DNA from 4 places in the Bifidobacterium sp. LCP19S3_E9 genome. Region 1 is predicted to be linked to each of the others. Evidence: riboswitches for the same ligand, from Rfam matches in the RefSeq annotation. Region 1 holds a riboswitch; each other region holds the start of a gene.
The links. Region 1 has a riboswitch for thiamine pyrophosphate ahead of thiD (bifunctional hydroxymethylpyrimidine kinase/phosphomethylpyrimidine kinase). Riboswitches for the same ligand answer to the same signal wherever they lie in the genome.
Positions count from the first base shown of each region.

Region 1 (7,803 bases):
CCGCATTGCGGTTCTGAGGTCTTTTACGACGGGGATATCTGCATGAATTGCGGTGGTACGCTCGAAGGTCCGGACCCTCGTGGATCCGACACACCGACGCAGGCGATTCCGCGCCGCATGCGGCCTGCGTCGTCGTATGACGCCCAGGAACAACCTACGCGCCCGATTTCGCGGCGCGAATACATCCAGCAGGCGCAGATGGCAGCCATCAACGGGTCGGCTGATCTCGCCGCGCTCGCCGCGTCCGCCCATTCGGTCATTCCACACGCCAAAACGCGTCCGGGTGCTGCACAGAGTGCAATCGGAACAGTTGATGGAGTGCATTCGGACGTCGCTTCGGGGAACGCTCAAGGGGATGCACGCGAAAATGGCCAATCGTCAGACCGCGCGGGGCAGGGGTTGTCCGTCTTAGGGGAAGCCGATACGTCGGCTGCGGAGCCTGCACAGACCGAAACCGCGAAGAAGGACTACCATTTCGCGCTCGATTGGGCGTCGGACACGTGGGGAATCCCGTCGCTGCCGGAAGGAATCTGGAGTCTGAACACCGACAATGCCGAAGGGCAATCCGCAACGTCGTCGCAACAGCAATCCGACCGTCAGCCGGTTGCGCAATTCCCAGACGAGGCTGACAACGCGGCCGACGATGTATCAGATGCCGAGCACACCAATCACACCGATGAAGCCGATGCTTCCGGCGGCAACGACATACCCGGCACGGGTGATACCCCGAATACCGTTCAGGACTTGAACGATGACAATACGGAAGGCGGGGAGGAGCCGACTGCACAGAGTGAGGCGGGCACAAAGCCACAAACCGTACAGACCCCGGACCTTGCGGGAAACTCCGACACCGCGGAAGTCTTGGAGCAATCGCAAGCCACGGAACAACCGGAAATTACGGAACAACCGGAGCAGCCGGAAGCGGTGGAAAGCTCGAAGGCTTCCAGGACGACTGAACAACCCCAACCGCAAGCCGCAGCAACCATAGAAACCGCGCAAACCGCGCAGGATTGGAAGGAGATCTCCCCGTCCAGCGGTCATACGCCAGACGATGAGGAATCCTCTTCGCCCGTTTCGGCGCAACACCCGTCAATCGAACAGGTGTCAGCCGCGCAACCCGCGCAACCGGATGATGACCTGACATCGGATGAGCGGGTTGAAACCCCATCCGATGCACCGTCATTCGATGCGTCGTCTGATGTCCCATACTCCGACACACAGGCGCCCGACGCACAGGAGTCTGGCAGCGACGAACCGACCCAGGTCATCGATCGCGATGCCATCGGTACGGAAACCGGCCCGTTGCCGTACAATATCCCACCGGCTGAAATGACGGAACACACCGCGGCGATCTACGAGTCCACGAATGAGTTCCCGTTTGCATTCGAGCAATCCGGCGAGGGAGAGGCGCGCGCGGAAGAGCCGTTGCCATCTGACGAAGCCGACACCACCGGGCAGCTTCCTGTCGCCGAGGAGCCCACCGGCGGCAATGAAGCGACCGTCGCCATCCCCGCCGACGCGAATCAGCCCGCCTACCGGCCCAACGGCGAAGCACCGCAGACAAACCGGAATGCGGCAAGCAGCCGTGTCAAGGCCGCACGTTCGGCGGAATCGCCAGCAGCAGGCAAAACCGCGACCTCGGCGCGCACCGCGATTATCATCGTGGTCGTTGTCGCGCTGTTGGTGTGCGCGGGTATCGTGTTCGCGCTGACACGCCATCATGGCACATCGGCGACCCAACCAACGGCGAGCGCTACGGCTAGCGCCTCAGCGCCTGCATCCTCGTCGGCTGGGGCATCGGCATCGTCATCGGCTTCGTCGTCATCGCCATCCGCAGCCGCCACACCGTCTCCGGCGGGCGTGTACACGAATGATGCGATGGGGTACCGGGTGTCCATCCCCGACGGCTACGTCTGGCATGAGGAAACCGATAACGGCGCGACACGAACCTTCACCGACGATTCAATCGGCATGACCATCAAGGTCTCCGGCGCATCGAATACGACTGGTGCTACGGTTTCGAGCGAATACTCCGCCTGCGCTTCCGGCCACAGCGTGTCCTACCATCTGCTGTCCGGCGACATCATGGTGTGCAGTTATGCGGAGAACGGCACCATCACATACGTGAAGGAGATCGTCACCCAGCAATCGATTCTCACGTTGCGTTTCGATTATGCGCAGTCCGCTCAGGAGAAAGGGGCGGCGGTGATCGACGAGGTGTTCCCGACCTTCGTCTCGACGCGCTGACGCATGCACACGTGACTATGATTCGGGCCCGGTCCCTGATGAGGGGACCGGGCCCGAATGCGATCATCACACGTGCTGTGCGACGTATGCACCGCACAGCACGGCAATCCTTAGTCGCGGCTGCCGAACAGACGCAGCAGATACAGGAACATATTCACGAAATCAAGATACAGATTCAACGCGCATACGATTGACAGGCTCTTGATTGCTTCAGGCTGTCCGGCATACTGCGCGAACAGGACACGGGTTTTCTGCGCATCGTACATGGTCAGCCCGGCGAAGATGAGCACGCCGATCGCGGAAATCACCATGATTCCGGTCGAACCCGGAGCGACGAGCATGATGAAGAATTCGCCGACAATCAAAGTGATGAGCGCTGCCAGAAGAATGGGACCGGCTTTCAACAGACTGGAACGCATGGTCAGCGACAGCATGGTCAGCACGAAGAAGAACCCGGTGCACAGCGCAAGAACCGTTCCAATCGAGCCAATGTCGTAAATCATGAAAATCGAGCTCAACGTGAAGCCCATCAACGCGGCATACAGGTAGAACAGCACGCGTGCGGCCCCCGCCTTGAGATTCATCGCACGATTGCCAATGGCGATGGCCATGACAATCTGCACGAGCATCAGACCAATCCATCCTAGACTGCCGGTGGCCGCCAGGAAGCTGTTGAGCAGTCCAAAGGTCTGGGTGAGCACCGCCACCACGGCTGTTACCGCGAGACCGGCAGTCATTTCGGCGTAGGCACGGATCATTGAGGTCCGTTCCGCATGTTCGGTGACTGACGCGACCTGGGCGGGAATGGCCGAAGCTGGGGCTGCATATCCTGCGCTCGCGCCGGCGCCGGCAGGGGACTGATAGTAGACGGCCTGTGGCTGCGCGGTCGGCTGGCCATACTGCGGCTGCCCCTGTCCGTCGGCCTGGTATTGGATGTGTTGAGGTGAAGGATTCTGGGGCTGCTGATCGTAGGTCATGATTGCTCCTTTCTTGCGATTATTCTATGGTCTTTTGCTGGGAATCATCTGGAGAAAATCGTCTGATCAGATGTTCCGGATCAATCTGGGCGAGAATCGTGCCGAGGAAAATCATGGCACAGCCCACATATCCGCGTCCCGACATCGTCTCATGCAAAATCAGCGCTCCGCCGACAGCTGAGAAGAACGATTCCAACGACATAATCATCGACGCCTGCGAAGGCGGGACAACCCGTTGCCCAACCACCTGGAGCGTATACGCGACGCCCACCGACATGATGCCCGCGTACGCGAGCGCGCCCGCACAGGCCAACGCACCTTGCCAATCCACCTGGTGCAACACCAATGTCGACACCCAGCTGAGCAGCGATACCACCAGATACTGGCCAAGCGACAATGCAATCGGATTGAGCCTGCCGCCCACCCGATCAATGACGAGAATATGCGTGGCATACAACACCGCGCTCGCCAGCAGCACCAGATCGCCCACACTGATGGTGCGGATGGAGTCGGTGACGCACAGCAGATAGAACCCGACTATCGACACAATAATCGCCAGTACGGTGAGCATGTGGATCCGCCGATGCAGGAACAGGAAACCTAGCACAGGAACCAGCACGATATACAAGGCGGTCACGAATCCGGAATGCCCGGCGGACATGCTCAATTGGACCCCGTATTGCTGCGAGGTGGCGCCGGCCCACAAAATCAGCCCGCACACCGCAGACCATACCGCAAGTGTGCCGCGGCTGGCGTTCGGGGACTGCCGCGTTGCCGCGCGCCCCGCCTGAATCCTTGACATCACGACAAGCACGGGCACCAGCGACACAGCGCCCAAGGTGAATCGGATCGCATTGAAGAACATCGGGGAAACCGATTGCATGCCCTGCACTTGGCTGACGAAGGCGAATCCCCAGATCAGGGATGTCAGCAGCAACAACGAGCTGCCGACGATACGGTGCCGTTTCTCATTCTCTTGCATGATTCCAGCATATCCGAACCGAGCGGACGTGTGCAGGGCGGCATTGACCGTGGGGTCGGCTATGGTGGATTGCCGGTGACACGGGGTGCCGACAGGCTGAGAACACACCCGTTGAACCTGATCTAGTCAGCACTAGCGAAGGGATGTCCGGCATGAGTGAGCCACAATACCAGCAATCAAATGAAACCCCACATGCCAGCGGTGCCATGGCGGTGCTCGCGCAATTGGAGGCCGCGGGGGAGTGTGCAGCAGACGCGCCATCCCGGCTGAGAGTCCTGTCCATCGAAGGCTCAGACCCGATCGGCGGCGCCGGAACTATGGCGGACATGAAAGCGTTCACCGCACAAGGAGTGTTCGGGTATGCGGCCATGACCAGCGTCCTCGCACAGAACACTCAGGGCGTGACCAGCATCGTGAACATGGAGCCGGACTTCCTTGTCACACAGCTCAATGCGGTCAGCGACGACGCAATCATCGACTCGATGAAAATCGGTATGCTCGGTACCCCCGAACTCGTCGAAGCGGTCAAAGGGTGGCTGACCGCATTGGAGCAGCATTACTGTGACGAGGGCATCGCCAAACCGGTAGTCGTCCTCGACCCGGTCATGTACGCGAAATCCGGTGACGCCCTGCTCACCCCGCAAGCCGAACAGGTCCTGCGCAACATCATCCCCATGGCCGACATCATCACGCCGAATGTGCCGGAACTCGCCGCACTCGCCGACGCCGACCAGCCGGCCGCGGATATCGACACGCTGGAATCCATGGCACACGAGGTATGCAAGCGCTATGGCGTCGCCGTATACGCCAAAGGCGGTGCGCTCGCGCTCGCCGGTGGCGCGTCAAGCACTGACATCCTCGCCGAACCGTCCGACGGGCAGGGCGAGGTGCGCACCACGCGTATCGAAGGCCGTGCGGTGCGCACCCACAACGTCCACGGTACGGGGGACACCCTGTCGAGCACGCTCGCCGCGCTGCGCCCGCAATGCGACACGTGGGAGCAGGCGGCTCGCCGCGCGAAGACATGGATGAACGGGGCGATTGCCGCCGCCGACCGGCTGCATGTCGGCAAAGGGCATGGTCCTGTCGATTTCACGTGGAGGCATGCGCCAACCGGTATGCGGTTCAGCGCCGACTATTGGAACCGCGTGCGGCCGATCCGCGAGCGGATTCACGGCATGCGCTTCATCACCAGCATGGTGGACGCCACGCTGTCATTGGAGGACTTCGCGTTCTACCTGCATCAGGACGATATCTATCTGACGGATTACACATCGCTGCTCGCCCTTGCCTCCTCGCGCGCCGACCGGCTGGACGAGCGGGTGTTCTTCGCGCAGGCGGCGTCCGGTGGCGTGGATTCTGAAGTGATGTTCCACCACGACTGGTTCGTCAAGCACGGATTCGACCCGTCGCCGGTTTCCCGTTCCGAAGTGACGGCAGCCTATATCGGACACGAGCATCGGGTCGCTGACAGCGGTTCGTATGCGCGGCTCGCCGCCGTGGTCATGCCGTGTTTCTGGCTGTACGCCGCGATGGGCAAGGAAATGCGCGAGCAGGTGCGCAACAAGCATATTGATGTCGACACGCATCCCTTCGGCGAGTGGATCCGCATGTACTCCGACCCGGAATTCACCGAGAGCACGCTGCGCGAGGTGCAGATCTGCGACCGGCTGGCCGCCGAAGCATCGATTGACGAATATGAGCATATGATGCATGCGGCGCTCGTTTCGTCGGAGCATGAATTCCGCTTCTTTGAACAAGGACTGACCAGACCTGCGCTGGGATTCTAGGATATTTGGGGTCTCAAGGCCTTGAGGCCCAGGGGTCCGGCGCCCCCACGATGGTATTGACATTCTGCGCCGGGAAAGAACATCTGGTGCGCCTTGTCGGCAAGCGGGGTGCACCAGATGTTTCGGGATTCTGCGCAAGACGCGAGAGGTCAGGCCTGCGGAGCCTCCTCAACACGTGGGGCTCCGGTGATATCGCGGTGAATGCCCTGCATTTGCGCTTCGATGTTCTGCAGACTACGCGCGCAATCGAGCAGGGTTTGCGAATGTTCGGCGAGTTTGGCGTCGGGCAGATCGGATTTATAACGCAACTGGTGTTCAAGGCTCGCCCAGTAATCCATCGCGATGGTGCGGAACTGCACTTCGACCGGCGTGTAATGTGCCCCGGAGGACAGGAATACCGGCACGGCGTAAATCACGTGGAGACTGCGATAGCCATTCTGCTTGGGGTTCTTGATGTAATCCTTGACGCGCAGCACCTGGATATCCGATTGCGCCGACAGGTAGTTCGAAACCGAGTACACGTCATCGCGGTAGTTGCAAATCACGCGGATACCGGCGACATCGAACAGGTTGTCTTTGATTGACCGGGTGTTGATTGGCAGTGATTTGCGTTGCAATTTGCCGAGGATGGAATCCACCGATTTCAATCGCCGTTCCATATGATGGATCGGATTGTGGGCGAATCGCACTTGGAATTCGCTGTCAAGGATTTCCAGCTTGGTGCTGATTTCGTACATCGCGCCTTCATATACCTGCATGAGGTCGATGAATTCGGTAATCTCCTCCGCGGGAAACTGTTCGCCGAGTTTCAAATCGCCCAGCCGCGCTTTCATCTCTCCAATATTGATGCGGTTATGTCGGTCAAGTATCACGATTGACCATGATAGCGTGAGGTCCCCGGATGTGTCGGATTCCACGGCGACATGCCGGGTGTTCGGGCACGCCGGCGGTGTGCCGACCGGACGATACAATCGGCGGTTATGGATGAAGCGATGATGACCGAGGCGGAGCGCGCCTCGAGACCGGCTGCCGGGCAGTCGGGGAATGTTCGGCCGGACGGCCGCGGCAAGGGTGTGTTCTATATTCATACGCTCGGCTGTCAGATGAATGTGCACGATTCCGAGCGTATCGCAGGCGTGCTGGAGCAGGACGGGTATGTGCCGGCGAGTGAACGCCAGATCGCGCGGCATGATTTCGATCTTGTGGTCATGAACACCTGCGCGGTGCGGGAGAACGCCGCCGAACGCATGTACGGCACCATCGGACGCTGGGCGCGCTACAAGCATGCGAATCCGCGCGTGCAGATCGCAATCGGCGGGTGCATGGCCCAGCTGGACCGCGAGCGCATCGCCAAACGGACCCCGTGGGTCGATGCGGTGTTCGGTACGAAAAGCATTGCCTCACTTCCGCGTCTGCTTGACCAAGCGCGCGCGACCGGCGAGCCGCAGATCGATGTCGCCAACGACCTGACTTATTTCCCGAGCCAGTTGCCGGCTGCCCGTTCCTCGCGTATCTCCTCGTGGGTGTCGATTTCGGTGGGGTGCAACAACACGTGCACCTTCTGCATCGTGCCGACCACCCGCGGCCGCGAGCATGACCGGCGCCCGGGCGATGTGCTCGCCGAGGTGCGCGAGTGCGTGGCCAACGGCGCCAAAGAGGTGACACTGTTGGGGCAGAACGTCAACTCGTACGGCTACGGGATGGGGGACCGGTATGCGTTTTCCAAGCTGTTGCGTGCCTGCGGACAGGTCGAGGGGCTGGAGCGCGTTCGGTTCACCTCGCCGCACCCCGCCGCATTCACCGACGA
Region 1 is NZ_JBQKEV010000001.1:82,978-90,780, reverse strand. Features, by position in the region: gene ACTQYB_RS00355 (hypothetical protein) at 1-2,247, shown strand, start outside; gene ACTQYB_RS00350 (Bax inhibitor-1/YccA family protein) at 2,358-3,224, opposite strand; gene ACTQYB_RS00345 (DMT family transporter) at 3,244-4,206, opposite strand; TPP riboswitch at 4,278-4,367, shown strand; gene thiD (bifunctional hydroxymethylpyrimidine kinase/phosphomethylpyrimidine kinase) at 4,359-5,996, shown strand; gene ACTQYB_RS00335 (GTP pyrophosphokinase) at 6,146-6,829, opposite strand; gene miaB (tRNA (N6-isopentenyl adenosine(37)-C2)-methylthiotransferase MiaB) at 6,977-7,803, shown strand, end outside.

Region 2 (7,803 bases), on a different contig from region 1:
GGACGCCTCTTCCCGTGGCGGACGCCAGCATCGCACTACATCCCCGCTGCTGGAGCGCTTCATGTTCAGCGAGGAGCGCCGCCAAGCCGATGACGCGAAAAACCGGCAGCTTGAATTGCTTAAGCAGGTCAACGCCGCGGAGAAGAACGGCGGGGTGCCGACATCTGTGCAAAGCAGCCGCCATCTGCCGATCGGCAGCGTGCATCTGGAACTTGCGTTTGCGAAATCCGCGCGGGTATCCGGGGCTTCGATCCGGCTTAAACTCAACGTCCCGTCGCTCAGACTCAGCTATGTCGTCAACAGCATCCCCCAGTTGCTTGATTCGGTGCGCAACCAGGGGTACTTCCAGTACGGGCAGAAGCTCGCGTTCGTCCATACCCGCGACACCTTCGACGAGCAGTCCCGCAAGATGCTTGACATTCTCGATCGTGCCGTGCAGGTCAGGGAAAGCCTGAGCAACGCGATGTTCTATTCGTTCCCGCATAGTGCGTCGGGCGACGGATACGCGGTGGCCGACGACGAATTGGCGGAGCTGCTCGGCTTGTTCGTCGATACCGGGGAAGCCGTGGGTGTGGTGGGGCTCAACACGACTTTCGCCAACGCGCGATCCATGCGTGTCGTCGGCGCCGACCCTGATTTCGGGTTGCGCATCACTCCCGAGCCCGATGGCGGATACACGATTACGCATACCGCCTGCGTGATTGCGATGATTGACGGGCATCCCTCCTCATATGTGATCGTCGGCTCCGCGATCGGGGCGAACCGCGAATGGTACTCGTCGAGCACCGACGGCCTGCCGATGATTTTCCGGTGTTCACCGCAGTTGGCGCGGCGCGCACAGCTTGCGATGGCGCTGTGCGGGGAGGATTGCGAGACCGAGCAGTATGTCAGCTCCCGTGATTTGAACGCATTCAGCCGCACAGTGCTCCCGCAGCTGACGGTCGGCGCGATTGACGGCGTGCCGGTGCAGCAGGAAACGGATGATGACGACGATATCGCCGGTCCCGCGGGCCTCGCAGATGCCACCGATACCGACGGTTCCGCTGGCAATCCGCATACCGAGACAACACATGAGACGCCGGTATCTGACGAGCCGACTGGACCTGCCGCATACGGCACGCCGGGCGACACCAACCCGAACAGCGACCCGCAGCATGATCGGCCAGAGTCATTGCATGGCCTGATCGCCGATATCCCGGCGAAACTGCTCGCCACCATCCAACAGCCGTGCAATATCGAACTGTATTTCGACCGCGACCGCGACGGTATCACGTGCGATGCCCAAGCCCGGTACGGTGACCGGCGATTCCATATCTTCAACGGCAACGGCGCACATGACGGCGTGGTGCGCGACACGACCACCGAACGGCTTGTGGTCGAAGCGCTGCTGCATTACTTCCCGCGCCCCGATGGCCCGGTTGCGCGGCTATCCGAAGATGACGACGAGGGAATCTACCGTCTGCTGACCGAAGGACTGCCGGTATTGCGCGGACTGGGGACCGTGTACTCAACACCGGCGTTCGACGGGGTGACATCCATGCCGTCCCCGATCATCAAAATCGGGCTGTCCATGCGATCCGATTTGGTGGAAATCTCGCCGATCGCCGACGAAGTCGACCCTGACGAAGTGCCGCAGCTGCTCAACAGCTACCGCCAGCGCAAACGGTTCCATCGCCTGCGCGACGGACGGTTTGTCAACTTGGCCAGTATGGACACCAGCAAGCTTGACACCGTCGCCGACGATCTGGGCATCGACCGAGACGAGTTCGCCGATGGAGCCGTGGACGTGCCGGCATTCCAAGCCTTCTATCTTGACGGACAAACCGATGATGAGGACAAGGACCAGCGGTTCTGCCAGTATGTCGAGAACCTCAAGGTCATCGACCCGAACCGCTACGAGGTGCCGGAAAGCCTGAAATCCGTGCTTCGTCCCTATCAGGCGGAGGGCTTCAGGTGGCTCAACGCGGTGTGCGACAAGGGCTTCGGCGGTATTCTTGCGGATGAAATGGGTCTGGGCAAAACCGTGCAGATGCTCGCCATGCTGCTCAGTCGGCTGGACGAATCGCGCAAGAACGGACCGAACCTGATTGTCTGCCCGGCCTCTCTGGTCTATAACTGGGTCGCTGAGGCGGAGAAATTCACGCCGGAACTGCACGTCGCTGCGCTCGCGGGAAGCAAGGACGAACGTCGGGCGATTCTTGCCAGTGCACGCGATTATGACCTGCTCGTCACTTCATATGATCTGTTGCGGCGCGATATCGATGATTATCGTGATATCAACTTCACGTGCATGGCGTTGGATGAGGCACAATATGTGAAGAACCACGCGACGAAATCCTCGCAGGCGGTGCGTTCGATCCAGGCCAAGCATCGGTTCGCGCTCACCGGCACGCCGATTGAGAACCGACTGTCCGAATTGTGGAGCATTTTCGATTTCCTCATGCCCGGGATGCTCGGCAGCTATAAGCATTTCCGCGGTCGGTTCGAAATGCCGATTCTCAGCGGTGACGCCATCGCGCAGCGCAGATTGCAGGTGTTTGTCGGCCCGTTCATTCTGCGCCGTCTCAAGAAGGACGTACTCGGCGACCTGCCCGACAAGATTGAGAACGTCATCACCGTCCAGCTGGAGGGCGAGCAGCGCAAACTGTATGCGGCGCTCGAGCAGCGGTTGCGCGCTTCCATCAACAGGGATACGAACTTCGATTCCGGCGCCGAGAAAATCAAGGTGCTCGCCCAGTTGACCAGGTTGCGGCAGATTTGCTGCGATCCGCGGTTGGTATACGAGAACGCCGGGAAGAAATCCGCCAAGCTTGACGCCATCGAGGAGCTGGTGGAATCCTGCCGTGATGCGGGCCGGAAGATGCTGATTTTCTCGCAGTTCACCAGTTATCTGCATTTGATCGGCAAGCGGTTGCACAAGAACGGCATCGACTATGACGTGATCACCGGCGGAACCCCGAAGAAGAAGCGGCTTGAGCTGGTCAACCAGTTCAACAAGGACGACACCCCGGTGTTCCTCATTTCGCTCAAGGCCGGCAATACGGGTCTCAACCTGACCGGTGCCTGCGTGGTTGTGCATGCCGACCCGTGGTGGAATGCCGCAGCGCAGAACCAGGCGACTGACCGTGCGCATCGCATCGGGCAGACGCAGGATGTGAACGTGTACCAGATTGTGGCGAAGGACACAATCGAGGAGCGCATCATCAACCTGCAGCGTACGAAATCCGATCTTGCGGCGAAGTTCGTTGATGACGCCTCGACGACCGGTGGCAGCGCCATCAGCCGGCTTACCAAGGACGACCTGCTCGCGCTGCTCGGGTGAGTTGCCGGGGATTGTTGCCTTGCTGCCCGGGCGAGCGCTGGTCGAATGGGTGTTACCGCGAAATCGCCCAGGTGCGCATTGCTCTGGTGGGGCGTTGCCCAGGGATTGTCTGAACGGGCGCCGGTCAGCTGGGCGCGGTTGGGCGGACACTGGCAGTCTGATGTCTTGACTGGTTGGCCGGCAGCTGCCCCAACTCCGCCTTGCGCCCCAACGAATCAAATTAGTAGCACACGATATATTAGCTTACGATATACTAGTTTGTGATATACCAAATTGCAGGTTGGGGACGCAGTGACGGGAAACGCCGCAAGGGCGATTACTTACCGCCGTGCGGGCGCGGAACGGTGTGGATTTTGCCGGTGAAGTTGGTGGATACAACCTGCCAGACCGTGACGCTTGCCATCTGCTGTGCGGTGAACGGCACGTGATCCATACCGGCCTGCTTGCTCATCAGGGCTTGCATGGCGGCGATTTTCTCATCCAGATCAGTGATCACCGTCGCGGTGCCCGTGCCGACGATCGAGCGGAAGGATGCCGACCAGTTGCAAGGTGTGCGGCCTTCATGCACCTGATGGTCGCAGTCAAGTTCAAAGGCGACTGGAAGCGCGTTGCCGGCTGCACTGATGGCGTCGATTTTTCGTCCCTCGTGCGCTGAATGCAGGAAAATCCGCAGCTCGCCGAAATCCGGCGGCAGCGGTATCCCGTCCTCCGACAGGCTGACCGGAAGGTCGTTTTCGGGGTGTGCGAATCGCTCGAGAGTGAATCGGTATCCGAAGTTCATCGGTACGATGGTCAGGCCTTCGGCGTCCTGGTAGGCGACGCGCACGACTTCGCACGCGTCGAGAATATCCTTGATTTGCTGTGGGGAGCGTACTTCGCGATCGGCTCGGCGCATCGGACGATGCACTCCGGGGGTCGTCGAGGCGTGCACATGTGGCGCGCGGCGCAAAGAGCCAGATGGCGGTAATGGCGTCTTGAGTGGGGCGGGCGCGGCATCCTGCGGTGTTGGCGTGTGTTGTTGCGGTTGAAGAGCGGAATCGGTCATGGAATCCTCACAGTATGGTGATGCGGTGGCATACGAGCGGCATTCGGTACGGGACGCGCATCCAGGCGGTTGTTACAGTGCAGTATAGAACGTAGGGCACCTCGCGACGTGATATGCCGCAATGATTGAACGCCGCAGAGCATGAGGCTGGTTCTCGTTTTCAATGGTTCTCGATGCGCTGGTATCGGATGGTGCGGCGTCCGACGGAATCCGGCGGAATAGTGAACATTGCGCGGGATGACGGCAATCGTGCTGACAGACGGGCATAGTGATGCTGACCGGGATATGCCGCAGGGGCGCACGATGGTGCATGACGGGCGAATTCCGGAACGCAGGGGCGGCTCAACTCGATGATAGGGGCGGAACTCGTGCGTGTATGTCCCGGTGCCTGAGGTAGGGTGGCTGGGCAACCTAGGGGAGCTGCGGCGGGTCCGCGGCTGAGAGTGCGCAAGGCGCAGACCCTGTGAACCTGTCCGGGCAATACCGGCGAAGGAAAGGAATGGTCATGGCGGCGTCATCTGCTCAATCGAATCATGGTTCTCGAACGGCAATCATGCCGAACATTGCTCAAACCAGTCAATCCGGCAAGTCCGGCGCATCTGCGGAATCCACTGAAACAAGGGAACCGGCAGCCAAGCACGTTCCGCTCGCTCCGGCGAGCAACAGCGGTGATTACGCGTTTCTCGGGGCGACCCCCGGCAGTGTGGCGGACCGGTTCTATCTGGCTGCGGCCGAAGACTGGAATGCGGCGATCAATTCGCGTTTCGTCAATGAACTGCTTGACGATACGCTGCCTGACAGCGTGCTGATCAGCTATCTGATTCAGGATTTCACGTTCTTCACGCAGCCGACGCTGGAACGACTGACCGCGCAGGCGCCGACGCAGGAAATCCGCGACATGCTCAACCGGCAGGCCGAGTTCTTCGCAAATCAGGAGAAACCATATTTCCTGCGGTTCTTGGAAGAGTATGGGGTGGATGAGCGCCAGCAGGCGAGCGTGCCGCAAACCCCGGCGAACCGTGAGTATTGCGCGTATCTTGACCGGATTGCCGCGACCGGCAGTTTCGCCCAGCTCTTGTGCCTGATGTGTGCGATGGAATGGCTGTATCTGGCGTGGGCCAAGCGCACGGTGGATGCGGGCGTTGTACAGCAGGTGCCGGCGCATCGCGGTTGGGTGGAATTGCACGAGGGTGAGCTGTTCCGCTGCTGGGTGGGCAATCTCATCGAGCTTGTGAACCGGTACGCGAGCGTCGACGGCCCGGAAGCCGCCGTATTCCCCGAGGTCGCCCGACTCGAACGCGCGTTCTTCGAGGATTCGTATGCGTATGGGGTGGGGGAGTGACGTTTCGCTTGCCGTGTGGAGACGCATGTTGAGTGTTTCGGGACTTGCGAGATAGCGAACAACTGGGCGTACCATCTGACAACGCTGTTCCAAGGCCGGTATCTTGTGTATCTGAGGTATCGCAAACGTGCATCTCGGCTATCTGTAGTACCTGCCGGGACATATCTTCATTATGAGGGTTCATCGTTGCCTGAATCGTAAGTATGGACTGTGGAATTCCAACAGTTCCAAAATAAAACTGTAAATGCCTATGCCGTTATGCTATGAGCATAGTACATAGCATAACGGCTTCTCTTTCGTTGAGCTAGCAAGGAGGGTGAATATGTCTTTATCCATACAAGAGCGATTAAAAGACCTACGTGTGGAGCGTGGCTTGACGCTGGGGCAGCTTGCGGAGCAGACCGGGCTTTCCAAGTCTGCGCTGGGCAGTTACGAAACGGAAGACTTCAAGGACATCAGCCACTATGCCCTTATCCGGCTGGCGAAGTTTTACGGTGTGACCGCTGATTATCTGCTGGGGCTGTCTGAAATGAAAAATCACCCAAACGCCGATCTTGCAGACCTGCGTTTGAGTGATGAAATGATTGACCTGCTGAAAAGCGGGAGGATAGACAATACCCTGCTGTGTGAGCTGGCGGCGCACCCGGATTTCCCCCGGCTGATGGCTGACCTTGAAATCTATGTGAACGGAACGGCACTGAAACAGGCGCAGGGTGCAAACGCCATAGTGGACACGATGAGCGCAACTGTTATAAAAAAGCATAATCCTGGCATGAGTGATACGCAGTTAAGACAGCTTATCACCGCCCATATTGATGAGGACGAGTTTTGCCGCTATGTGATACAACGGGACATAAACGGGATTGCCCTTGCTCTGCGGGAAACACACAAGGACGATTTTTTCAGCGTCCCAGAGGATAACCCGCTAAAAGAAATGCTGGAAACTGCTGGTGAAATCGTCAGCCAGGACAGCGACACGGAACAAGCGTACTTGGCGTTTATCTGCAAACGGCTCAAGCTGAATTTTAGGAAGCTGTCAGTAGAAGAACGGAAGTGGCTGAAAAAGATTGCGGAAAAATCCGACTTGCTGAAGAATCCAAAACCGCAGAGAGGACGAAGATAAAAAATGCCTGAACGGCGGTTCTGGTTTTTCAGAACCACCATCCAGGCATTTTGTTTAGTAATAGAAAAAGGTGCAGTTGATTATTGCGTATTGTCAATCTCTCTCAAACCGGGTAGTAAAAATACGGCAAGCGCAACGATGATAATGCCAATTCCGCAAATGACAAACCATTTCTCAACTCCCAGCCGCTCCGCCAGAGGCCCGGAAATGACAAGGCCAAACGGCATGGCGAGGGAAGCGGCGCTTGTCAGTAGAGAAAAAACTCTCCCCAGATATTCTGGTTTGACCGTTTCTTGAAAAATCGCATTTTGCACACCGTAAAATGGAGCGGAAATTCCCATAACAGTACAGCACACAACAAAGACAAGAAATGCGTCTGGCGGCAAAAGCCCGGAGAGCATATTGCTAACGCCCATCAGGAGAACGGAAAGACCGATGGTGTACCGCCGTTTCTTAAAACCGCCCCAAATGCTCAGAATGACTCCGCCAAGCAGCATACCAACCGCAAAAGCAATTTCAGCGGCAGAGGCATGGGCCGGTGTTCCTTTGAAGTATGACATACAGATGAGAGGAAAAAGCGTACTGATTGGCATATAAAAGAACATATAAATTACACCAATCCAGAGCAGAGCAAAGAGGCCCCTGTTTTGCTTTAATACCACATACCCCTCTTTCATATCCTGTAAAAACTGTTGTCTTTTCGTTTCTGGACATAGTTCAGGCGTTGGTATGGACGAAATCGCAACAGTCACACAGGCAAGGATTGCACCCACAATATCTAACAATATAATTGCATTAAGAGGCCAAACAGCATATAAAAACGCTGCGGCAGCTGGACTGATAATCGCACTTACTGCTTGCATGGTCTGCGTGTAACCAGCGCATTTTGTAAGTTCCTCTTTTGGCACAATCATAGGTGTTGCTGCGCTGAATGCTGGAGAATGAAAAGCAGTTCCCGCACTTCGGATTAA
Region 2 is NZ_JBQKEV010000004.1:31,584-39,386, forward strand. Features, by position in the region: gene ACTQYB_RS02980 (DEAD/DEAH box helicase) at 1-3,322, shown strand, start outside; gene ACTQYB_RS02985 (pyridoxamine 5'-phosphate oxidase family protein) at 3,639-4,217, opposite strand; TPP riboswitch at 4,771-4,879, shown strand; gene ACTQYB_RS02990 (TenA family protein) at 4,921-5,709, shown strand; gene ACTQYB_RS02995 (helix-turn-helix domain-containing protein) at 6,032-6,832, shown strand; gene ACTQYB_RS03000 (MFS transporter) at 6,913-7,803, opposite strand, start outside.
Region 2: it holds a riboswitch for thiamine pyrophosphate, as region 1 does, so the genes downstream of both, ACTQYB_RS02990 (TenA family protein) here and thiD (bifunctional hydroxymethylpyrimidine kinase/phosphomethylpyrimidine kinase) in region 1, are expected to answer to the same signal.

Region 3 (7,803 bases), 160 kb from region 1:
TGTCGCGGAACAGTTCCCAGCTAAGCTTGGTCGCATCATCCTCGACTTTTTCCAACGCCTGGTACATCGGCACGGTGCCGATCGGGACGGGGGAGTTGCGCAGGATCCACTCGCGCGTGGTGTGGATGTCGTTGCCGGTGGACAGGTCCATCACGGTATCAGCGCCCCACTTCGTGGCCCACGTGAGCTTGTCGACCTCCTCATCAATGGACGACGACACCGCGGAATTGCCCATATTCGCGTTGAGTTTGGTAAGGAATTTCGACCCGATAATCATCGGCTCGGCTTCCGGATGGTTGATATTGCACGGCATGACCGCACGACCGGCGGCGAGTTCGGAACGGACCAGCTCGGTGTCGCAATGCTCGCGGGCTGCGACGAACCGCATTTCCGGCGTGATGATGTTGTGCCGCGCATACCACATCTGCGTGACCGGATGCCCTGAGGCCTTGAGCGGATTGTGTTTGCGGCCGCGCCATTCCTTGGTCGCCTTGCCGCGTTGGACTGCGCGCTTGCCGTCATCGGCGAGGTTGCGCTCGCGGCCTTCGTATTCGACGACGTCCCCTCGGTCGCGGATCCAGTCGAGACGTAGTGGCGCGAGCCCTTCTTTCGGGTCGCATGAGGGACCTTCGGTGTTGTAATCGTGGAACGGCGGGTTCGGGCCGACGCCGGGGGTGTCGGAGAGTTTGATTTCGGTGTAGGGCACGTCGAGGTCGTAGCTGCCTGATTCGTTCTCGAAATGGATGCGCTCGGTTTTGCGGATGTGCGCCTTGTCGCGTTGTGTGCAGCCGCGTGCGGCGATGTCGACGCGCTGCTGTTTGGCGAGTCGTGCGGCTTCCTTTGCAGCTTTTGCGTTGGTGAAGCCACCGGGCTGGCCGGATTGCAAACGGTTGAGTGAGGTGGCGGGCGGATTGCCGTCCGTCACCTCATTGGCGTCCCCCACAGATGTTGTCCCCGCTGCCGGTGCGCTCGAGATGGTGCGCGCCGCGTATCCGTGATGTCCGCTGCCGCGTACGCTGCGCCACGCATCCACCATCGCTTGGGTGGTGGCTTTCGGGTCCTCAGCCCCGGCGATTGCCGAGACTACGAACCAGCCGGCTGCCTTGGATGCAGCCAGATCGCGCATGTCGGCGAGGGTCACACCGCCGCCGATGACGACCGGATAATCGCTGGCAGTACAGATGGTGTTGATCAAGTCGATGCTCAGGAAATGCTTGCTACCGTCATCCTCGACGACGATGGCATCAGGCTTGGTGGTGGAGGGATGCAGCGGCGCAGCGCCGATGTAGTCGATGCAGCCGCTCGGCAGTTCGTTGATGAGTTTGACGAGGCTTTCGGTTTCCGCGCTCAGGCCGATGATGGCATCGTCGCCGAGCAGCTGTCGCGCCTCGCGCGGGTCCATGTCGTCCTGCCCGATATGCACGCCGTCGACCTTGATACCCAGATTGCGGCACTGCCAGACGACGTCCACACGGTCGTCGATGACGAAGGCGACCGTGTCGGACTTGTCGTTGTCTTCGATGATCTGCGCGATATCCCGTGCGGTTTCGGTCAGTTGCTTGGCATCTGCGGTTTTGTCACGCAGCTGGATGAAGGTGGCGCCGCCTTGCAGCGCGTCATCGACGATATCGCCGATCGGGCGTCCCTTGGTATCTTGCGACCCGAGGATGCAGTAGGCGGTCAAGTCGAAGGTGTCCCGCATGGAGGCGTAGGGGTAGTTGGTCATGGTGTTTCTTTCTGTTATTGGGCCGATTGTGACCCTTGGTTCTGAAGTTCTGAAGTATCGTGCTGGGGCTTACTGCCGAATGCATTGATATTATGCAAACGATTCATTCGCTCAATATCAGCGATATCTCACCTAAATATGGCGATGGGATGATTACGTTTGCGTATGCATTGCTCGCCGCTGGTCTCACCGCGACGGCGTTGCGGGCATGCCGGATGTGTTTCCTTGGCGATGGAGCAACGTCTACATGCTTGGCGCGGTTCGATTGCGACTTGTCAGGCCGTGCCTGCGGTGTCTGGAGATACGCTGTTTTGCGACGCAGGGACATGTGACACGATGATTGGCGATGCGGCGATGTCTTCGGCGGTGACGTTCCACAGCGCGTCAAGGAATCGGGTTTGGAAGCTTCCTGGTCCGGTGCAGCCTTCCGCAGCCTGCTCGGAGGCACGGTTGTACAGTGCGCTCGCAGCCAGCGCGGCGGTAAGCGGATCGGCTACGGCGAGATAGGTGGCGGTGACCCCGCCGAGCGAGCATCCGGCACCGGTGATTTTCGTCATCATCGAGCTGCCGCCGGGCAACCGGTACACGGTGTCTCCGTCGGTGACAAGATCTGTGGCGCCGGACACGGCGACAGCGGCACGGTGATTTGGCGCGTAGCTGCGCAAATATCGCGCCATCACGATTGCGGCGTTTGTGGCGCTGTCCACGTCATCGACAGCTTCGACGCCTGCCGGTCGTGTGGTTCCCTCCTTGGCTCCTGTATCGGAACCAGCGGATGGGACGTTGAGATCCCAGATTCCCGCTAACGCGATGATTTCCGAAGCATTACCCCGCACGATGGTCGGAGGAGCGGAGCGGAATGCCCACAGAATGGCGGAACGGGTGCGTCCGATGCCGGCGGCGACGGGGTCAAGCACCCACGGGTGGTGCATGGCTTGCAGCGACCGCGCGATGTTGCCGAGCGCGTCCTTGAAAAACGGCAGCAGGGTGCCGACGTTGATGTAGGTGGCCTTGGCGATTGCCGCGGTGTCGATGATATCGTCCGGCAGGTAGCTCATCGCCGCGGTGCCGCCTGCCGCGAGCTGCGCGTTGGCGACAAGGTTGATGGTCACGAAGTTCGTGAATGATTGGGCGAGCGGCGTGGTGTCCTTCACCTCGCGCACAGCCTTCGCAATCAGCTGGCGCTCGGGGTCGTCCGCTGGCAACGGTGTTCCGTTCAGGGCTGCGCTGGTACTGCCGGTGATATCTGGTGATGCGTCTGTGTTCATCATTGCTCCCTACGCTGGTTCTAACCAACAGGTTCTAAGGGTCAGGCACGGTGCCTTTCTCAGCCTTGCCTTGCGGCAGGCTCCCCTGCATTGGATTATGTGAGCCATCGTATGGACGCCCGAGGACACGGGGTGGATTCGGGGCGGATTGGCGCGTGCAGATTGCACGCCGCTGAGGTTCAGGGTTCCGGATAATATTAAGAGGTTACGTATGTCCTGCCGAGTCCGAATGACGTAGGTCTTTTCCAGGCGTTGCTGACAGCACTGAATCTCCCGGGACACTGACACGGTTGTCTTTCGGTCGCCTTGCGCCGGCGTGGATGTGTGGTTGGTGTAGATCGGTCTCGCTCGGATTGCGATCACACTATCGGGGTCGACGTTGCGGCGCGCACGTCTCGCTACGGCCGGGCAAACTGAGAGGAGAAGGACTTCATGCATCATCTGGCGGTGAAGATGAAAAACGGCCAGTCGCGTTGTTGACAATGGGTCGTGTTGGCTGTGTACGCAGTCGTTGTCATCGTGGTGATGTGCTTCCACGAACCTTGGTTCGATGAGGCGTAATCATGGTTGATCGCCCGCGACTGCTCATGGCATGATCTCTTGCTGGTACGCCCGCATTACGAAGGACACCCGCCGTTGTGGTGGCTGTTGTTCGCGATTCCCGCACGTCTCGGCGTCCCATACGAGTGGGGAATAAAAAGCATTCAACTGGTGACGGCGGTCTTCTTCGTATGGGTGGCGGTCCCTATTTATCTGAATCAGCGTAAGTCGGCATGGCGTTCATCCGTGCAGAACGATGTGCAACAACGCCCAGGTGACCATCGCCACCGCCATGACCAAGCTCAAAGACGGCGAAAAGCTGACGATGAAGACCAATGATTCTTCGACGACATGCAGCGACAAGGAATGCACATTTACGCAGGCCGGCGGCACCATCAGCGGCATCCCCATTACAGTGTCCAAAGACAACACCATCAAGGTGACCATCAGCTACAGCGACACCAACGGCGGTGATTGCTATACCGTCGAGGGGGCAGCGATTTGGGTGATTCCGAATACAAGCACGAGAGCACCACAGGCGCTTTGGAATGGTATCCGCATAAGCCGTGACATCAATTCGCCCTGCAGGGTTGAGGCTTTGCGGGGCTCACCTATTATCTGGCGGTCATTGACTGGCAGCAGGGTAATACGGAAAACGAGAGAGAAAACAAGTTCCCGGCACGGGTTGACGCCCGGTATAAGAGAGGAGAACAACCGTGGGCCATACATACGGTAGGAGGCGGGCGCTGCTCAAACGTATGCAGCGCGGCTTCACCATGGTTGAGGTCATCGTGGCGATTGGCATGTTGACGCTCGTCGGACTGGCGGCTGCCCAGTTCGCCGTCACCGCCGTGCATTCTTCCTACGCACACCAGCAGCGTGCCATCGCGGTTGGTCTTGCCGAATCGGGTATGGAGCGGGTACAGGAAAGCGTGAAGGGCAAAGAAGGCAACACGATTTTCTCTACGCTCACGTCGGGCATGTCCAAGTCGGGGGCGCAGGGGGCGCTCAAGGCGGCTACCGATTTCAATGTGATTGAGAACGCTTCAGATACCATGGATCTGGGGTGGAATGATTCTCCGAGCGCCACGGCGATCCAGGCCAAGGTCGAGACCAACGACCAGCAGGGAAGGCGCCACGTATACCGTATGCACGGTTGTCGGCAAATGTTATCGCCTGTCTGCCGAGGCTTCCTGCCTGTCCGCGTCGAAGCAAGGTCTGGTGACTTCATCCGGCGCTGTCGGTGCGTACAAATATGTCGGCGAAGGCAACAAAGCCGTTGATGCAGCATCCATCACGGACGCCACGAAGTTCCCGACCGGCCCGTTCAACACTGGTACCGCTTCTAGTCCGACCTATTCGCCGATGCCCCGCGTGGTTGTGCTCGTCACTTGGCCGGACAGCCAGCATCAAGGCAAGACTTGCTGGTACAGCACTGCCGCGATTTTCGATGGCAGCAATGACGACACCCTGAAGAGCAAGTGAGGCGGTGAACAGTATGGATAGTGGTATGAGCAATGTTGGACAGCCGGCGACAACAGTAAGCATGCGAAGCGGATCTTGTGATGCAAAGCATGAAGGATCAGCAGGAAAGTTTGCATCTCGTTGGCGCAAGCTGAGGAACACCGATAAGCAAAAGGGCGTTTCTCTGACGGAACTCATGGTGGCACTCGGTATATTCCTCTTGTTCTCGTCAGTGTTCACTGCCAGTGTCATGCAGTACCTCCGGTCTACAAATTCGACTGCGGTGCGTGCTCAATCGGCGTCTACGGTAATGATGGCAACCCAGCGGCTTGAGCGTTTCGTCACGTATTCCAACTCGATTGGATATGCCACGACGGGTGGCAGCAGCGGTTCCGCCGACAAGAACACGGTGTTGATTTATTCGGCGCCGTCGTCCGGCAATGATTCCGGTGCGGCCAGTGCGAGTGTCGGCCAGTATTCGGGTAGCAAACTGGTTACATTGAATACCCAGGTGACATTCAGTTCGAGGAATTCTGCGGCGTCAAGCGCCACGGGTTCAGCGTCGATCACCTATGCAGCGTGCCAGTGAGCCGCAGTGCCCGCTAGTATCTGGAGACGAATCTTGGCAGAACATAGGTGATAATTCATGGCAAAACGACTATGCTGATTATGCAAAAGGCGGGGAAACGGTTATCGATACCGCCACGGGCTTGGCTCAATCAGCAGCTTCGAGCAAGACTAATTTAATGTTCACAGCAAATACAGGTGTTGATTGTTTCGTTGTGAATGGTACGAGCGAAGGCTCGAAGTTAGTGACCAAATTTGGCAATTATACAACTTCTGACGATAGAGCAACCTTCTATCGTTATGAAAAGGTCGCTGATGAAGGAGCCGAACCGGAAAGGCAAAGTTTAATTACACGTTTGTCCTTGCTTCATCCGTGGCAGATGAGAAGCGACCTTGGCTGAGCCCTAGAGCACTATGCTTAACAGAGACGAAAGGGCTTCCGGACAACCAGAAAAATCCCAGGATTCAACTGCAGAAGTGTCGAGGAGCTATGTACGATGCGACTGGCGCAAAGTATTACCCACAACGTTGGACGCACCTGACAAGGATAGCTCAGCGGATAAGACGGGAATCGGTACCTCGTATAATGTAACGGCTAATGCCTCCATCAGCTACGCATTCAGCAAGTATGTGGACGCTGCGAACTAGAAGTGGTGATCGGTAGTGTTGACTTCCTCCATCCTTGCCGCCGGTGATGTTCTGGTCGGCTATGGTGTACCGCATCTGGACACGAGCGCGTACGGCGACGGTGTCACCACCGTGGTGCTGGCCGTCGTCGCGTTCGTGATCGGGTGCTTTATCGGTTCGTTCCTCAACGTGGTCATCTGGCGCGTGCCCAACGGCATCAGCCTGGTCAACCCAAAGCGGAGCTTCTGCCCCAACTGCAAGTCCCCGATTCGTTGGCACGACAACATACCCCTCATCTCGTACCTGGTGCTGCACGGCAAATGCCGTGACTGCCAAGAGCCGATCTCCGGGCGATATCCGCTGGTTGAACTGCTCGGCGGGTTCATGACCATGCTCGCCGTACTCGGCCCGGCCCTCCACCTGTATCCGGTGTGGCTGCTCCCTGCCACCATCTACTTCGCATGGCTGAGCATCGTCATCGCGTTCATTGATATCGACGTGCAACTCATCCTCGATATCATGACGTACCCGTCCATGTTGCTGATACTCGCCCTGCTCACCCTTGCCTCATGGGGGACCGGCTCATGGACGCCACTGTTGCGTGCCGTCATCTGCGCGGTCGCTCTCGCAGCCTTCTACGTACTGCTCGGTTTTATCTGGCCGAACGGCATGGGGCTGGGCGACGCGAAACTCGCCGTTATCGTCGGGCTCATCCTCGGGTGGCTCGGCTTGAGGCAGCTCATTGTCGGGGCGTCCGCAGCGTTCATCGTCGGGGGAGCCTTCGCGCTCATCCAGGTGGCGCGCAAACGCATCAACATGAAAGGCGGAGTCCCGTTCGGGCCGTACATGCTCATCGGAGCGTGGATCGGCATCTACGTAGGCGCGCCAATCGCCAACTGGTACCTAACGATTTGCGGGCTTAACTAGTCCACAGGAAAGAGAAAGGAAAAGGAGAAAGCCATGAAGCCAATCACGACACAGTCGCTGCCGAACGACGCGATTCGCGCGGCCGTCATCGCCAATCCCTACACGGAACGGCCGTAGATACTGCAATACCGCACGATCGGCCTGCCGACCGGCGCGGTCGTCGACGGTGAAGTCGTCGACCCGCAGACCGTGACCGGCCTGCTCAGGGGGCTTATCAAGAACGCAAAATTCCCCAAGGATCTCGCGCTCGTCTACACCAGCCGTCGCGTGGTCTACAGGGAAATGACCTTCCCGGAGATGCCGCTCGCCGAACTGCACGACACCCTACCGTTCCAGGTCAAGAACTACATCGCGCTGCCGGTCGACGATTCCATCATCGATTTCGTGCCGCTCACCCGTGAAGAGCAGGCGCAAGGCGCCGTGCTCCACTGCATGGTCGTGGCGACCTTGCACACCGGCGTCGAGAGGACCACCACGGCGATTCAGAATGCAGGATTCGCGGTGCGGTCCGTGGACGTTGGCGCGTTCTCGCTGGCACGCATCTTCCGCGACCAATCACGCGACAAGGCCATCGCTGTCGTCAATGTCGGTTCCAACAGCACCGATGTCATCGTCCTCTTGCAAGGGCACCCGGTCGCGCTGCGAGCCGTACCGTCCGGTGCAGACGATATCACTCAGGCCGTG
Region 3 is NZ_JBQKEV010000001.1:241,668-249,470, reverse strand. Features, by position in the region: gene thiC (phosphomethylpyrimidine synthase ThiC) at 1-1,726, opposite strand, end outside; gene ACTQYB_RS00960 (hydroxyethylthiazole kinase) at 2,002-2,994, opposite strand; TPP riboswitch at 2,984-3,091, opposite strand; partial or broken gene ACTQYB_RS00955 (ABC transporter permease) at 3,520-3,714, shown strand; gene ACTQYB_RS00950 (hypothetical protein) at 3,827-4,270, shown strand; gene ACTQYB_RS00945 (type IV pilus modification PilV family protein) at 4,251-4,817, shown strand; gene ACTQYB_RS00940 (hypothetical protein) at 4,756-5,019, shown strand; gene ACTQYB_RS00935 (PulJ/GspJ family protein) at 5,045-5,587, shown strand; gene ACTQYB_RS00930 (hypothetical protein) at 5,571-5,966, shown strand; gene ACTQYB_RS00925 (prepilin peptidase) at 6,229-7,119, shown strand; gene pilM (pilus assembly protein PilM) at 7,237-7,803, shown strand, end outside.
Region 3: it holds a riboswitch for thiamine pyrophosphate, as region 1 does, so the genes downstream of both, ACTQYB_RS00960 (hydroxyethylthiazole kinase) here and thiD (bifunctional hydroxymethylpyrimidine kinase/phosphomethylpyrimidine kinase) in region 1, are expected to answer to the same signal.

Region 4 (7,803 bases), on a different contig from region 1:
ACGCCTGCGGGAAGAACGCCTTGAACGCATTGTCGTCGCCGATCCCACGCGAACGGCGTGAGGCGGTAAGTGCCGCCCAGTCGTCGCGTAGCACGGAAAACAGGCGCATACCGGCGAGCCCGCCATAGACGAATCGGTCCGGTAAATGCAGAATCTGGCTGAACGCGTCCGCCAGCTCGGTCGCATCAATGCCCAACACCAAAATAATCGCGGGAATACCCACCGCCAGAATGCGCAGTCCGGTAGCCAATGCAAGCCACGCCGACCGTTCACTGACGGTGATCATGCCCCAATGCCACCAGACGGCTCCCCCCTGTTTGCCGTACAGCAGTACGGCGAGCGCCGAACCTGGCGCCCCGATGAATACCGGCCACGTGGATTTGACGACCCGCAACGGTTTGAGCCCGAGACAAGCGAGCGCCAGGAATTCGACGATGAGCGCGGTGCATGCGGACACCCAGTCGAGGCTGAAAATAAGCGGCAGCGAGGCAAGCAGAGCGCCGAAGAGCCGGTAGGCGGGGTTGATGGATGCGATGACGCTTGACCTGCTGGAGGCTCGCGGCTGTTCGTGACGTTCGTTGACCGGGCTGACGCGGATGGTCTGCTCGTCATCCCATTGGCCTTGCCCGCCTTGCGGGATGAGTTCGATGACGCGTGCGCCGAGCGCGGTGACGAGCTCATGGTCGTGGGTGACGACGATGATGCTGACGCCGTCGCCGCGCAGCCCGTGGATGAGGTGGACGATCTGCATCCAAGTGCGGCGGTCCTGCCCGAACGTCGGTTCGTCAAGGATGAGCACGCGTGGGGCGGCGGCGAGCGCTGCGGCCACGGTGAGCCGGCGTTTTTCGCCTCCGGACAGCGTGTACGGGTTGACGTTCTCGTACCGGCTGAGGTTGAAGCGTTCGAGCAGGTCGTGCGCGCGGCGGCGGGCTTCGTCGGGTGCGATGCCGGTGCGCAGCGGTCCGAGCATGACTTCGTCGATGACGCTGCCTCGGGCGAACTGGTGCTCGGGGTTTTGGAAAACGTAGGAGATGCGGGAGGCGAGTTCGGTTGATTTCCAGTTGATTGGCTGGGTGCCGTGCGCGTTCCCGGCGAGTTCGCGGCTGGCGTTAACGGAGCCTTCGAGCGGTTTGAGCAGGCCGGCGAGGGTCAGGGAGAGCGTGGATTTTCCGGCGCCGTTCGCTCCGACGAGCGCGGTGATTTGCCCGGGTTTGAATGCGAGGTTGATGTCGCGTGCGATGGCGTCTTCACTGTGCCCGATGCTCAGGCCGCTGGTGGTCAGGATCGGCTCGCCGGTACCAGTCGCCGGATCATATTCGGGTTCGCTGTCGGTGTAGATGCGGGTGATGGCGTCTTCGGGGCGTTGGTAGCGTTTGGGCAGCCAGATGCCGAGGCCGGCGAAATCGATGGTGCGGTCGGAGAAGATCTCGTCCGGGGTGCCGTCGGCGATAATCACCGTACGTTGGTCGCCATGGCGGCCTAATTCGGCTTCATCGCCTTGCTGGGTGATGACGGTGGCGTTATCTGGTTCGTTCTGCCCGCCGGATTCCTCTGTTTCCCCGGCCCCGCCCGCGGGCTGGCTGTCTTGCAATCCGAGAACGATGACCCTGTCGATCATGTCAATCCAAGGTTCCGCTCGGTGTTCGACGAGCATCATGGTCGCGTGCGTACTGTCGAGCACATTACGTACCGCGCCGACGATCTGGTCTACACCGTCCGAATCGAGGTTGGCGGTGGGCTCGTCCAACAGCAGGACGCCGGGCTGCATGGCGAGCGCTCCGGCGAGGGCGAGGCGCTGCATTTGCCCGCCGCTTAAGTGCATGGTGGAACGGTCAAGCTGGATACCGTGCATGCCGACCGCGTCGAGACTGTCGCGGACGCGCTGCCAGATCGCTTCGCGCGGCACGTTGAGATTTTCCGGACCGAAGGCGACATTGTCACCAAGCCGTTCGAAAATCGCCTGCGCATCCGGGTCCTGCAATACGAGGCCGACGCGTCCCCTGGCCTGACTGACGGGCGTGCCGTCAACAGTGACGCTCCCCTCGGTCAACCCGCCATCCGCGTCAATGGTGCTGGTCGTGCCGTTAGCGGCGGTGTTCACGCTTTCGATATCGCCGCCGAGCAATCCGGCCGCGCCTTCGAGAATGGTAGATTTCCCTATGCCGGAAGCCCCAAGCAGCAGTACGCGCTGGCCGGGTTCAATGCTCAGGTTGAGGCCGCGGACGGCGAAGTGGCGGCGTGAAGCATGCCGGTAACCCCAATCATGGAATTCGAGGCGTGCCGGTTGTGTCGATACCGATGTCGGTTGCATCGATCCTGCCGTCATCGTGTTGTTGTTGTGTTCGCTTGACTTCATCGCGTCCTGTGTCCTGCCGTCTTCGAATGCGCTGGCGTGGAACCGTTGTTCTGTCGCCGTTCGCTACTGTATCGCGAACTGCCGTCCGCCGGATCGCGGTTCCACCCATGCTTGCCGGGCTATACTGCCATACTGTTCTGCCGTGCACTTGAACAGTTCCGTCGAAGTGCCGGCGTTTGGAGCGAGACTCATCGCCTCGCGGTTATTCAGGCTGCAGCCCGTGCCTCGCGTCCGGACGCGAACTTATCGAGCGCACCGGTCCGTGCGATCGCCCGATACAAGTACCACACTACGATACCGGCGAACACGATGCCAGAAATCACCGACGTGACCAGATAGATGGTGATGTACTGCCCGGTGAACGCCTGGCCGCGCATGAAAATGTCATGCAGCCACACGGCGACACCCGCGAATGCACCGGACAGCATGGTGATCGGCACGTTCCACACGCGGTACAGCACAATGAGGAACGCAAGTTCGGCGAACGCGCCCTGCATCAGCGATGTGCTGAACGTGTCCATGCCCGTCCACTGGTTGCCCATCAGGCTTTCGATGACCCCGCCGAGCAGTTCCGCGTACGTGGCGGCGCCGGGCTTGCGCATGATGACCGCCGCCAAGGGGCCGGCGAACAGCCACAAACCGTTGTAGATGCCTTGGAATCCGGGCATGACCAGACCGATCAGGTCGCCGACGCCCAGTGAGTAAATCAGGGACACCAGCCAGAAAATCAGTGCGCTGGCCACGCCGATCACCGACGCGACGGCGATATCTACGACACGCCATCTCAGGCTGGGGCGACCCGCTGCGACCGGGGTCGCCTCGGGTTGAACGGTTGCCAAATTGCCAGTAGATGTCGATGTGGCGACGGATGTGTTGGATGCGTTGGATGCGTTCGAAGAGTTGTTGCTCATATTCATGTCTTCCTATGCGATGCCGGATTTCGATGATGCCCGGCACAGGGTGGTATATCGCTGCAATGATCCCGAAACCGCCCGCCCATACTGGTGGCGGGTCTTATGCCACTGACTTGCGAAGCCGTATCGGCGCTCCGCCGCAAGCCCCGGGGTTTCAGACGCTGACGCTTTCAGATGGTGCTGTCAGACGGTGATTTCAGACGGTGTTGTCTCTCAGGCGCTGATACCGCGCACCTCACGCCCTGACGCGAACTTGTCGAGCGCACCCGTCCGCGCGATCGCACGGTACAGGTACCACATGAGGATGCCGGCGATCAACAGGCCAGACACCACAGTGGTGATCAGGTAGACAATGCCGTACGACCCGGCAAGATTGATGCCCTGAAGGTTTTCGATGAAGCTGTACGCCCAGCATCCGACCCCCGACAGCGCGCCGGACAGGGCGGCAACCGGCAGGGTCCACTTGCGGTAACGCACAATCGCGAACGCAAGCTCCGCGCACACGCCCTGCACCAAAGCGATCAGGAATGTGGCGAGACCGCCCCACATGTTGCCCATCAACGCTTCAAGAATGCCGGCGACGATCTCCGCATACACTGCGGCGCCCGGCTTACGCACGATGATGGCGGCCAAGGGCCCGGCGAACAGCCACAGTCCGTTGAACAGGCCGGGCAGACCGGGGACGATTGCGTCCAGTGCGGTCCAAGGTGCGGCGGTCAGCAGGGCGACCAGCCAATAAATCAGTGCGCTGGCCACGCCGATCACCGATGCAACGGCGATGTCGACAACGCGCCACTTGAGATTCACTGTGGATGATGCTGCGGTATTCGCGGCTTGTGTCATAATGATGTGCCTTTCTTGAACGGTTGTTCTCAGGCACGGGAAGAGCGACGTCCGTGCGCCGGCATTGCCCGGTTCACGTTCATTCGGTCGGAGGAAACCCCCATCTCAGCCTGGCGTTCAGCCAAGCCCCCGTGTCGGTTGTTCAGTCTAGGGGCACCCCATGATTTTGCATGATTCCCATATCATCCCCATACCGGCACGGCGGCCCCACGATATGCCCGCATCTCGGATATTCTGTACTCGCCCGGCACCGGCCACCCGAAGATGCATAGCCATCTCCGGCACCCCGCGAGCAACGCCATGCAGGAACCACCAACCCCACCCCCATCTCACACAACTTCCCGCACAAACCGCGCTATCTCCAACAACCCGCATTACCCCCGCACCAGCAAACCGCAGATGCACGCGTATCCCGGACTTCCTGCAACCCACGCCACACAGATCACGGCACATACATCCCCAACCCAGACAACATGACGAAACTACTGCGCCATCCCCCATGCCCCGCGCCCGCCCGACACCGGCAACTCGCGGATACACAACAATCTTTCAATCCACGCGATTCCAGTTGAATTGAGCCAGTCCCATACGCGATGAACTCACGAAAATCTCATGCCCATCTCACCATCCCCTATGCCCATTACTCATCCAGCAACAGCGCCTCAGAGATACACGCGCATTTCCAGTTCCCTGCAACCCGCACAATACGGGCCCAGCCATCTACGCCATCGACTCAAACAATATTCCACATTAGCTGCGCCATCTCAAGTAACCTATGCCGTCCCCGCACTGGCAACACGCAGATACGCAGCTATCTCCCACAGCCCGCAAACCACGCCACGTAGCAACCGCCAACACCGACCTCATCTCGCGCAACTTACCGTATAAACCGCGCTATCTCGGCGTTCCTGCTCCCTCAACCGCGCAGAAAACCGGAGATAGTCGCCTATCTAGCGCACGCCGCGTACCCACCTGCCGCACCTAACCCGCACACTCAAATCCCCAACCCTACCGGCTCTTGAAGAACCGCAGCAGCTGGGACTCCCGCACGCTGAGCCCGGCGAGGAATGTCGCGGCCATCGCTCCAGCGAACCCGGTTGCGGAGATTCGGCAGGCGGCGATGAAGATGTTCATCCAGCCGTCGGTGGACATACGCCAGCAGTAGGCACACAGCAACGCCAGGCACGCTATGGTCGCCAGCCCCGCCCAGATGAGCGTCTCCAGGATCATTTCGAGCAGTTGGGCGCCTTTGGTCTGCCCTACGTGCAAGGCTCCCGCGTATTCCAGTCGCCTGCGCCGCACGGAAATCACCCCGGCAATCACTCCGACCGCTAGCGAAACGTACGGCAGCCATACCGTCATGCGGTTCTTATAGCTGGAGTACGCATTGTACCGGGAGTCGAAGGATTTGTTGACCTGCGCGACCGTCGTGTTTCCGCCTGTTCCCGAAACGATCGCCGTGGAATACAGCAGGTCGTTGGTCTGTTCGCTGACCGGCCACTGCTTCGCCCAGCATTCGGTGAATTCGCCGGAGGATGCCGAAACCGGGATCATCGCCGCATAGGCGAATCTGGTGTCGCGGCCGTCGTTGGGCCAGGAGAATACGCCGGCGATGGTCATATCGCCACGGTTGGTTTGCATGACGCTGCCTTTAACCAGTCCGAAATCATGCGAGACGTCGGTTGAAATCCATATTCCCGAGGTGTCAGCGGTCTCGTTCACTTCCTGTTGCGTTGATGTCGCCCCCTGTTGCGCAGACGAGGACGCAGACGACGATGCCGCGTTCGCCGTTTTCTGCCCGGATGCAAGCAGTTTGATGAATCCCGGGGTCACTTCGTACGCGGGCAGTTCCATGCCGGGCGTCGAGGACGCGGTGATGCTTTCGGCAGCACGGGCCGCTCCTGCAAGGCTTGGCCCGTTGTGGACCATTTCGAGCCCGTCGCACGCTTGGCCGTCGACGCTTGCGCCGATGAAGGCTTTCGTATCGGCGTCCGAACTGATGCGCGTGATCGCTTCCTGTTCGAGCTGCACGATGGACATGGCTTCGTACCCGCCAAGAAGCGCACCGGTGATGAGCATGACGAGGAAAAACCATGCTGCCCGCGTGGTCCCCGCGCTGATGTTCCGCACGGCTTCGGAACAGATTGACCGGAGATTCATGATCTAACCCCCTCGCTTCCGGCAGCACTTCCAGCATCGCTTCCGGCAACACTTCCTGCAATGCTTCCGTCTGCGCTCCCAGCAGCACGCCCGTCCACACGTGCAGCAGCGCTCTCACCCGCGTCCCCATCCGCGTTTTCAGCACCGACCGGCGCGTAATCAGCCAAATCAATGATCCGGTCGCACGCGTCCCTGGCACGCGGGTCATGCGTCGCCACGACCACGATCATGCCTTGCCCAGCGAGATTACCCAACACTTCGCTCACGGATGCCGCCGTTCGCGTGTCCAGCTGCGCGGTCGGCTCGTCGACGAGCAGCACATCAGGGTGCGAGCATACGGCTCTGGCGAGCATCAACCGTTGCGCTTCGCCGCCGGAGAGTTCGGAAAACCTCCGGTCCGCCGCATATTCCAGATCGAACAGTCCCATGGCTTGCAACGCTTCAGGGATCGCTTCACGCCTGCTCATGCCGTGGCACAGCAGCGGGAAGACCACGTGGTCGAGCGCGGTCCGCTCCGGAACACCGTAGGGGTTTTGGAATACCCACCCGATGCGGTGGATGTCGTCGCGTTCGACTTGCCCCGCCCATGGTTTCACCCATCCCGCGAGAATCGACAACAGGGTGGATTTGCCGCATCCGGAAGGCCCGCACAGCGCGACGGTCTGCCCCGGGCTGATTTCGAAATCGAGATGTTCGAACAGAATATCCGTTCCGGGGAAACGGTGTGCCAGGTCTATTGCTTTCAGGAGCATGTTGCGCCCGCGATCTTCGACCCGATTTCCACCGAGGTGATGGATGCCGTGCTGCCGCCGTCATTGAGCTGCACAAGACTGACGCCTAGCGAAGAGCCGACAACGGTGACGGCATGTTTCGTCCCGCCCGTGGTCATGATGCACCCTTTGCTTCCGTTCAGGCCGAATACGGCGCCCGCGGGCACGCGAAGCGCTTCAATGGATTGCGCCAGGGAGAGCGTGCCACTGATGCCAGCCGCAAGCGTGTCCTTTGTCTGGGTTCTGTATTCCTCCGTCGCCGAAACCTGTTTGAGGTAGTCGGCGTTGTCGATGGCGGTCTGGCCTGCGGGCAGCGTGGTCGATTGGCCGAATACGGTGATTACCCGATCCTGGTCCGAGGGGTTCGTGTTCTTGATGCTGAGTTTGACCAAAGCCCCTGGAATATCGCCGATCTGCGACCCTTGGGTGACGCTTGCGCCTGTGGTTCCCTGCCAGTTGCTGACAGTGACGCTCTGCTCGGGAATCCATAGGATGTCGCTGAGCAGGAGCGTACCGTCGCTGTCCGAACCGTTGTCCGCCATGAGGCGTTTCCACCCTTGCTGGGTGTTCCATGAGTACCGGTCGCTGTCGGCGTCGGATTGATAGCCGAGCCGGGACAGCTCATTGTTCAGCGCACGCACGTCCTGCCCCCGGTCTTCCACGTGCAGGTCACGGTACAACGGCAGGGCCGTGTTCAGGGCGATGACGGCACGGTCGTTGACGCGCATGCAGGCATGGCCGGAAGATAGCCCGTTGCCTG
Region 4 is NZ_JBQKEV010000009.1:32,833-40,635, reverse strand. Features, by position in the region: gene ACTQYB_RS05960 (ATP-binding cassette domain-containing protein) at 1-2,356, opposite strand, end outside; gene ACTQYB_RS05955 (ECF transporter S component) at 2,563-3,267, opposite strand; gene ACTQYB_RS05950 (ECF transporter S component) at 3,484-4,113, opposite strand; TPP riboswitch at 4,146-4,256, opposite strand; gene ACTQYB_RS05945 (hypothetical protein) at 5,122-6,243, opposite strand; gene ACTQYB_RS05940 (ABC transporter ATP-binding protein) at 6,270-7,025, opposite strand; gene ACTQYB_RS05935 (hypothetical protein) at 7,016-7,803, opposite strand, start outside.
Region 4: it holds a riboswitch for thiamine pyrophosphate, as region 1 does, so the genes downstream of both, ACTQYB_RS05950 (ECF transporter S component) here and thiD (bifunctional hydroxymethylpyrimidine kinase/phosphomethylpyrimidine kinase) in region 1, are expected to answer to the same signal.